DNA from 2 places in the Bradyrhizobium sp. HKCCYLRH1030 genome. Region 2 is predicted to be linked to the other one. Evidence: predicted binding sites of a transcription regulator. Region 2 holds the regulator's gene; the other holds the start of a gene.
What was found. The regulator HrcA, encoded in region 2, represses chaperone genes, less so after heat shock. The targets are predictions, from matches to a motif close to GTTAGCACTCNCNNNNNGNGAGTGCTAAC.

Region 1 (4,417 bases), on a different contig from region 2:
CCAACCGAGTTCCGGCGCGGCCGCTGCAATCACGGCCAGCGCAAGCAAAATCGCGCGCATCTGAAAATCCTTGTGGGGGCAGAATCGGCCTTAAGCTGTAGCGCCGATTTGCGGTCGCTGCACCCCCGGTGCGGACACTCGGCCAAAAAGAAGGCCGCCCGGAGGCGGCCTTCCTGAATGTGAGATGTCGAAAGCAGGGCTCAGAAGCCCATGCCGCCCATGCCACCCATGCCGCCGCCGGCCGGCATCGCCGGAGCAGCATCCTTCGGCAGCTCGGCGACCATGGCCTCGGTGGTGACCAGGAGGCCTGCGACCGACGAGGCGTCCTGCAGCGCGGTGCGGACCACCTTGGCCGGGTCGATGATGCCCTTGGCGACCATATCGACATAATCCTCGGTCTGCGCGTCGAAGCCGAAGGTCTCGGACTTCTCGTCCAGGATCTTGCCGACCACGATCGAGCCTTCGACGCCGGCGTTCTCGGAGATCTGGCGAATCGGAGCCTCGAGCGCCTTCAGCACGATGTTGATGCCGGCCTGGACGTCCGAATTGGCGTTGGTGATGCGGCCGACCGCCTTCTTGGCGCGCAGCAGCGCCACGCCGCCGCCGGGGACGATGCCTTCCTGCACCGCAGCGCGGGTCGCGTTGAGGGCGTCCTCGACGCGGTCCTTCTTCTCCTTGACCTCGATCTCGGTCGCGCCGCCGACGCGGATCACCGCGACGCCGCCCGCGAGCTTGGCCAGACGCTCCTGCAGCTTCTCACGGTCGTAGTCCGAGGTGGTCTCCTCGATCTGCGCCTTGATCTGGCCGACGCGCGACTCGATGTCGGCCTTCTTGCCGGCGCCGTTGACGATCGTGGTGTTCTCCTTGTCAATCACGACCTTCTTGGCGCGGCCGAGCATCTTGATCGTGACGTTCTCGAGCTTCATGCCGAGATCTTCCGAGATCAGCTGACCGCCGGTCAGGATCGCGATGTCCTCGAGCATGGCCTTGCGGCGATCACCGAAGCCCGGCGCCTTGACGGCGGCGACCTTGAGGCCGCCGCGCAGGCGGTTGACGACCAGCGTCGCCAGCGCTTCGCCCTCGACGTCCTCGGCGATGATCAGCAGCGGGCGGCCCGACTGCACCACGGCTTCGAGCACCGGCAGCATGGCCTGCAGGCCCGACAGCTTCTTCTCGTGCAGGAGCACGTAGACGTCGTCCAGCTCGGCGGTCATCTTCTCGGCATTGGTGACGAAGTAGGGCGAGAGATAGCCCCGGTCGAACTTCATGCCTTCGACGATGTCGACCTCGGTATCGAGCGACTTGTTCTCCTCGACCGTGATGACGCCCTCGTTGCCGACCTTCTGCATCGCCTGGGCGATCATCTTGCCGATCGCGGCGTCGCCGTTGGCGGAGATGGTGCCGACCTGGGCGACCTCGGAGGACGAGGCGACCGGCTTGGCGCGCTTCTCGATGTCCTTGATCACGGCGGCCACCGCGATGTCGATGCCGCGCTTGAGGTCCATCGGGTTCATGCCGGCGGCAACCGCCTTGGCGCCCTCGCGCACGATGGCCTGGGCCAGCACGGTCGCGGTGGTGGTGCCGTCACCGGCGGTGTCGTTGGTCTTGGAGGCGACCTCGCGCAGCATCTGCGCGCCCATGTTCTCGAACTTGTCCTCCAGCTCGATCTCCTTGGCGACGGTGACGCCGTCCTTGGTGATGCGCGGAGCGCCGAAGCTCTTCTCGATGACGACATTGCGGCCCTTCGGGCCGAGCGTCACCTTGACGGCGTTGGCGAGAATGTCGACGCCGCGCAGCATGCGGTCGCGTGCGTCGCCGGCGAATTTGACGTCCTTGGCTGCCATTTCAGAATTCTCCTGGAGTAGACCTCGACGGCGAGGGGCGTGATCGCCCGTCTGTCGCCGGAACGAGGTTGCAGAGCATTTTCGCCCGGGGCGGCTGATCGCCGCCCCCGACAGGTCGGGATCAGGCGACGACGCCCATGATGTCGGACTCCTTCATGATCAGGAGTTCCTCGCCGTCCAGCTTGACCTCGGTGCCGGACCACTTGCCGAACAGCACGCGGTCGCCGACCTTGACGTCGATCGGGATCAGCTTGCCGCTCTCGTCGCGGCCGCCCGGGCCGACGGCGACGACTTCGCCCTGCGAGGGCTTTTCCTTGGCGCTGTCGGGAATGATGATGCCGCCCTTGGTCTTCTCTTCGGCGTCGATGCGCTTAACCACGACGCGGTCGTGCAGGGGACGAAACTTCGATTTGGCCATGACGGATCCCTTTTGGGGTGCTTGGATAAGTGTTGCTGTCGGAGGAAATCTGAATGCGGCCACATTGAACGCCCACTTGGCGCCAACTGGCTCGCAGCCTTAGCAATCCCGCCCTCCGAGTGCTAAAGACCGCTCGGGGAAATATGGCTTGCGGCTGTTCCTGTCAAGCAACGGCCAGCCGTTAAGCCGTTCTTGAGGCTGTTAGGGGATGTTGTCCCGGGCCAGACATGTTAGTGGAGCGGCGTCGTCATCCGACGTCATTGCTCTGACGAGCGTTTTGCGCTTGGTTGCCGGACGGGGCAGCCATGATCTTGTTCCTAAGGGGATGCCATGACGAGTTCACGGTGCGCGCGGCCGGTTGCCAATCTCGCGATCGCGTCAGCGCTCACGATGCTTCTGGGAGCGTGCACGGGCTTCAGCCTGTCGCCGTCGACCCCCATGCAGCAGACCGAGGCGCCGGTCGAGCCCGAGGTGCCGGCCACGATTCGCGCCGAGGATCTCGTGGGCAAATGGGGGCTTGCCGCCTACAACAACCCGAATGACCGCCCGCGCACCGAAAAGATGGCTTTGGCGCAGTGCAAACAGCCCTACGTCATCGGGGCAGGCACGTCCGGTGGTGTCGTGATGCACCTGGCCGACCAGGCGACTCCCCAGGAACTGCGCTTGAAGGGATCGGCCAGCGGCAAGAACTACATCGGCCCGGCCGGACCGCCCGGCGGCGAGCAGGACCGCGAGGTCGTCTCCTTCGACGGCCGTGTGCTGATCACCCGCTTCGTCGACAAGGATGCGGCGACCCGTTACCAGACGATGGTCTACGTCCGCTGCGGACCGCGCGCCTGAGATCCGGGCGAACATCCCGCAAAGGTCGAGAGTCGAACGAAAAACGCCGGCGATAGCGCCGGCGTTCCTGTATGGTGACGTTGCCTGGAGCGGTCGCTGGGACTGGCCGAGGTCAGTTGAACATCGCGTCGATGTCGTCCTGCGAAGCGTGGCCGACGTCGCCTTCCGCCTTCGGGCCGTTCAGCAGCCGGGCGTCGCCCTCGCGGTGGTCGACGATCGGCGGCGTATGCGCCTTGATGGCGTCGACGCCGCCCCAGATGTCCATCATCACCACGATGTGGTGCTCGATGAACTTCATCGTGGTCATGACCTTGTTGATGCGCTGACCGGTCAGGTCCTGGAAGTTGCAGGCCTCGAAGATCGAGACCACGCGCTCCTGGATCTCTTCGCTCAGGATCTTCTGCTGGTCGGCCGAGTCCACCTTGGACAGCGCGCTGGCGGCCTGGTCGATCGCCTCCGCGGCTTCCAGGATCTGCTGCGTCGCTTGCTCGGTGCCGCCGACGACCGCGCCGAGCTCGCCGTTGACCTTGGCCATCTCCTCGCCGTTGAAGCTCTTGGCATGGAGGGTCGCGATCTCGCCCTTGGTGCGGTTGATCGCGTCGTGGATCAGGTCGAGCTCGACCTTGAGCTTTTCGCACTGCTCGATCTGGGCGCGATAGGTCTCGAGCAGCGCGCGCGCTTCGGCGACCTCGCGTGCGGCGGACTCTTCGATGGCGGCGTTCGCCGTGTTGCTGCCGCCGCTGCGGATCGCATTGGCCATCTGGGAGCGGATCGCGCGCAGCTCGTCCATGATTTCCTTGTGGTTGGGGCCGATCTCGCCGCCCACGAATTCAGGCTCCGGCATATGGCCGACGATTGCTTCTTCGATACGGAAACGCTTGCGAACAGCCATGATAGTATCCCTGACCTTTTGCTCGGATCAGTTCTACGCAGAGGCTATTTAACATCGCGTTCACGCCAGGAACCGCCGTTGAGCAACGCTGGCGTGCATCGTGCGTCAACTATTAACCATGCTCCGCCGGCCTTCACGCAAAATAAACGCTAGCGATCAAAACCGCCGACGTATGCAGCGATGGTGAATCCCGGCGCCTCCCGCGTTTACCAAAGCGATCGGGTTTTGCTCTTTATTGACGATACGCGGCGGCGTTGCCGCCTCGCGCGACGAACAGTCTCCAGACGAAACAGTACAGAGTACGTCGATGTTCAAATCATTCTCCACAGCGCTGCTGGCCGGCGCATGCGCATTCCATTCAGGTCTGGATCGGGCTGCGGCCCAGGGATTTCAGCAGCCGACCGTGATTTACAACGGGCCGCC
Region 2 (4,417 bases):
AGAGGCTGAGACCAGTCCGGCATCGGACGTCGTGATCACGTCGGCCGCTCGCCGTGAGACGAACTACAAAGTCGCGCCGACAAACAAGAAGCCACGGGCATCGTTGCCCGTGGCTTGTTCGTTCGATCGACAGGACGGCAGCAGGACGCCTGCCTATGCTCGCCGTCAGGCGGCGCTGTTCGACTGATCGTTGCTCGCCGCCGGCGCCGCCTTCGCGCCACCCTTGGACACGCCGACCAGCGCGGGACGCAGCACGCGCTCGCCGATCATGAAGCCGGCCTGCACGACCTGCACCACGGTACCGGACGGCACCGACGGATCCGGGACCTCGTACATCGCCTGCTGGAAGTTGGGGTCGAACTTCTGTCCCGTCGGATCGAACTTCTTGACGCCGTTCTTCTCCAGCGTGTTGAGCAGCGAGCGCTCGGTGAGCTCCACGCCCTCGATCAGCGACTTCAGGCCCGCATCGGCATTGGCGCGCGTCTCGGCCGGCACGGCATCGAGCGCGCGCTGCAGATTGTCGGCGATATCGAGCACGTCACGGGCGAAGCCGGTGATGCCGTACATGCGCGCATCGGCGACTTCACGGGCCGTCCGCTTGCGCAGGTTCTCCATCTCCGCGAGCGTGCGCAGCATCTTGTCGCGCGCGTCGGCCGCCTCCTTGGCAAGCGCCTCGGCCGAGCCGGCCTCAGGATCATCGGGCATGATGTAGGGCTTGGAGACGACGGGTTCGCTGGCCTGCGCCGGGTTTTCCGGATCATTCTTATGCAGGTCGGGATCGGTCATGGACAGACTCGCAAGTTCGGCTGACGGGTTTGGGGGATATGGGGCGGGATATCGTGCTTTGAGCGTCGAAAATCAAGCGCAGCCTGACCATCGCGCCCGGAGGCGCTGTCCGCGGGTGAACCAAGTCACGCGTCAGCCGCCCAGCAGCCGGCTGACCAGACGCGCGGCATAATCGACCGTCGGAATCACCCGGGCATAGTTGAGCCGGGTCGGACCGATGACGCCGAGCACGCCGACGATGCGCCCCGTGGCGTCGGAATAGGGCGACACGATCGTCGACGAGCCCGACAGCGAGAACAGCTTGTTCTCCGAGCCGATGAAGATGCGGACACCTTCCGCGCTCTCCGCCCGTCCGAGCAGATCGACGACGCCGCGCTTGGTCTCGAGATCGTCGAACAGCCGCCGGACACGCTCGAGATCTTCGAGCGCATGCAGGTCCTCGAGCAGGTTGGCGTGGCCGCGCACGATGAGCTGCCGCTCGTCGCTGTCCCCTCCGGACCAGCTCGCGACTCCGGCGGCGATCACCTTCTGCGTCAACTGATCGAGCTCGGCACGGTCATGCGCCAGCGCGGTCTCGAGCTCGAGCCGCGCTTCCGCCAGCGTCCGTCCTCTGATGCGGGCATTGAGGAAATTGGACGCCTCGGTCAGCGCCGACGACGGCACGCCCGGCGGCAGGGTCAGGACCCGGTTCTCGACCTGTCCGTCCTCACCGACCAGAACGACGAGCGCGCGCTCGGGCTCGAGCCTGACGAACTCGATGTGCTTCAGGCGGGTGTTGGATTTCGCGGTGAGAACCACGGCAGCGGCACGGGTCAGACCCGACAGCCGGGTCAGCGCTTCATCCAGCGCCGCTTCGACCGACTGCGCCCGGCCGACGGCCGCGAGCTGGCTCTGGATCGACTGCCGCTCGGCCTCCGTCATGTCGCCGACCTGCATCAGGGCGTCGACGAAGAAGCGCAGGCCAGCCTCGGTCGGCAGCCGGCCGGCCGAGGTGTGCGGCGCGTAGATCAGACCGAGCTGCTCGAGATCGGCCATGACGTTGCGCACCGAGGCCGGCGACAGCGGAACCGCGATCAGCCGCGAAATGTTGCGCGAGCCGACCGGTTCGCCGGTCGCCAGATAGCTTTCGACGATCTGCCGGAAGATCTCGCGCGAGCGCTCGTTCAGGTGCGCCAGACCGGCCGGCGGTGTCATCAGGTTGATCGGATCGTGGTGGGCCACCAGATGCACTCCTCCCAGCTGCCTATAATGTGTCCATGCGGCGGCTCGGTGGCAAGCCGGTCGGCGCTCGCGGGCGAAGCCATGATAAACCCTTGCCGCTGCCGGTCCCGGCTCCTACAAGGCCCGTCAAAGTCGGTCTTTCGCGCGCTTTCACGGAGAGAATCATGCGGCCGAGCCGCCGTGCACCGGATGAACTGCGGGCCGTGAGCCTGGAACGCGGCGTCGTCAAATACGCCGAGGGCTCCTGCCTGGTGAAGTTCGGCGACACCCATGTCCTGGTCACCGCCACGCTCGAGGACCGGCTGCCGCCCTGGCTGAAGGGCCAGGGACGCGGCTGGATCACCGCCGAATACGGCATGCTGCCGCGCGCCACGCTGGAACGGACCCGGCGCGAGGCCTCCGCCGGCAAGCAGACCGGCCGCACCGTCGAGATCCAGCGCCTGATCGGCCGCTCGCTGCGCACCGCGATCGACCTGGAAGCGCTCGGCGAGCGCCAGATCACGGTCGATTGCGACGTGCTGCAGGCCGATGGCGGCACGCGCACGGCGTCGATCACCGGCGCCTGGGTGGCGCTGGCCGACTGCATCAAGTGGATGAAATCGCGCAACATGATCAAGACCGAGGTGCTGCGCGCCAACGTCGCCGCAATCTCCTGCGGCATCTACAACGGCACGCCGGTGCTGGATCTCGACTACGCCGAGGACTCCGAGGCCGAGACCGACGCCAATTTCGTCATGACCGGCGACGGCCGCATCATCGAGGTGCAGGGCACGGCGGAGAAGACGCCGTTCACCGAGGCCGAATTCCTGGCGCTGATGGCGCTCGCCCGCAAGGGCGTCGCGCGGCTGGTCGACCTGCAGAAGATGGCGGTCGCGTGAGCAGCCCGCACCGCAAGCTCACCGGTCGCATCATCATTGCGACCCACAATCCCGGCAAGCTTGCCGAGATGCGCGAGCTGCTCGCTCCCCATGGCGTCGAGGCGGTGTCGGCCGGCGATCTCGGCCTGGACGAGCCGGATGAGACCGGCGAGACCTTCCAGGCCAACGCCCGCATCAAGGCGGTCGCCGCGGCCAGAGCCGCGCAGCTTCCTGCCTTTGCCGACGATTCCGGCATCGTGGTTCATGCGCTCGATGGGGCGCCGGGGATCTATTCGGCGCGCTGGGCAGGACCGGACAAGGATTTCGCCGGCGCGATGACGCGCATCGAGCGCCTCCTGCAGGAGCGGGACGCGACTGGTGCCGACAAGCGTAGCGCCCATTTCGTCTCGGCGCTGTGCGTGGCGTGGCCGGACGGTCACGTCGAGGAGGTCGAGGCGCGGGTCGACGGCACCCTGGTCTGGCCGCCGCGTGGCACGGCGGGCTTCGGCTACGACCCGATGTTCCTGCCCGAGGGCCACGACCGGACCTTCGGCGAGATGACCAGCATCGAGAAACATGGCCTGCCGCCGCTCGGGCTCGGCCTGTCGCACCGGGCGCGCGCCTTCGTGAAACTCGCGGAGATCTGTCTTGAGCAGCGCTGACAGCGAAGCGTTCGGCGTCTATGTGCACTGGCCGTTCTGCCTGTCGAAATGTCCGTATTGCGACTTCAACAGCCACGTCCGGCATGCCGCCATCGATCAGGACCGCTTCGCCCGCGCCTTTGCGCAGGAGATCGCGACCACGGCCGCCCGCATTGGGCCGCGCACCGTCACGTCGATCTTTCTCGGCGGCGGCACCCCGTCGCTGATGCAGCCGCAGACGGTCGGCGCCATTCTCGACGCGATCGGCCGGCACTGGCACGTCGCTGGCGATGTCGAGGTGTCGCTCGAAGCCAACCCGACCAGCGTCGAGGCGACCCGCTTTGCCGGCTATCGCGCCGCGGGCGTCAACCGGGTCTCGCTCGGCGTCCAGGCGATGGACGATGCGTCGCTCAAGATGCTCGGCCGCCTGCACACCGCTGAAGAGGCGATGAAGGCGGTGGCGATCGCGCGCCATGCATTCGAGCGCTATTCGTTCGATCTGATCTACGCGCGGCCCGACCAGACGCCGCAGATGTGGACCGAAGAGCTGACGCGGGCGATCGGCGAGGCGGCTGAGCATTTGTCGCTGTATCAACTGACCATCGAGGAAGGCACGCCGTTCTTCGGCCTGCACGCCGCAGGCAAGCTGAAGACGCCGGACGAAGGCCTGGCGCGCACCTTGTACGACGTCACGCAGGAGATCTGTGGCCGTCACGGACTGCCGGCCTATGAGATTTCCAATCACGCCCGGCCCGGCGCGGAGTGCCGGCACAACCTCGTCTACTGGCGCGGCCAGGAATATGCCGGCATCGGCCCGGGCGCCCATGGCCGCCTCGACATCGGCGGCATCAGGCACGCGACAGCGACCGACAAGCGGCCGGAAGCCTGGCTGATGCGGGTCGAATCCAACGG

Region 1: groES (co-chaperone GroES) is a predicted target of HrcA. The motif match lies at 2,361-2,389, and genes of this name have one in related genera.

Annotation. Positions count from the first base shown of each region.
Region 1 is NZ_JBNPUY010000005.1:75,855-80,271, forward strand. It holds gene ACQR1E_RS16125 (hypothetical protein) at 1-60, opposite strand, end outside; gene groL (chaperonin GroEL) at 201-1,844, opposite strand; gene groES (co-chaperone GroES) at 1,966-2,262, opposite strand; gene ACQR1E_RS16140 (hypothetical protein) at 2,593-3,102, shown strand; gene ACQR1E_RS16145 (protein phosphatase CheZ) at 3,215-3,994, opposite strand; gene ACQR1E_RS16150 (L,D-transpeptidase family protein) at 4,302-4,417, shown strand, end outside.
Region 2 is NZ_JBNPUY010000002.1:624,824-629,240, forward strand. It holds gene ACQR1E_RS08215 (hypothetical protein) at 1-9, shown strand, start outside; gene grpE (nucleotide exchange factor GrpE) at 166-786, opposite strand; gene hrcA (heat-inducible transcriptional repressor HrcA) at 919-2,007, opposite strand; gene rph (ribonuclease PH) at 2,172-2,885, shown strand; gene rdgB (RdgB/HAM1 family non-canonical purine NTP pyrophosphatase) at 2,882-3,526, shown strand; gene hemW (radical SAM family heme chaperone HemW) at 3,513-4,417, shown strand, end outside.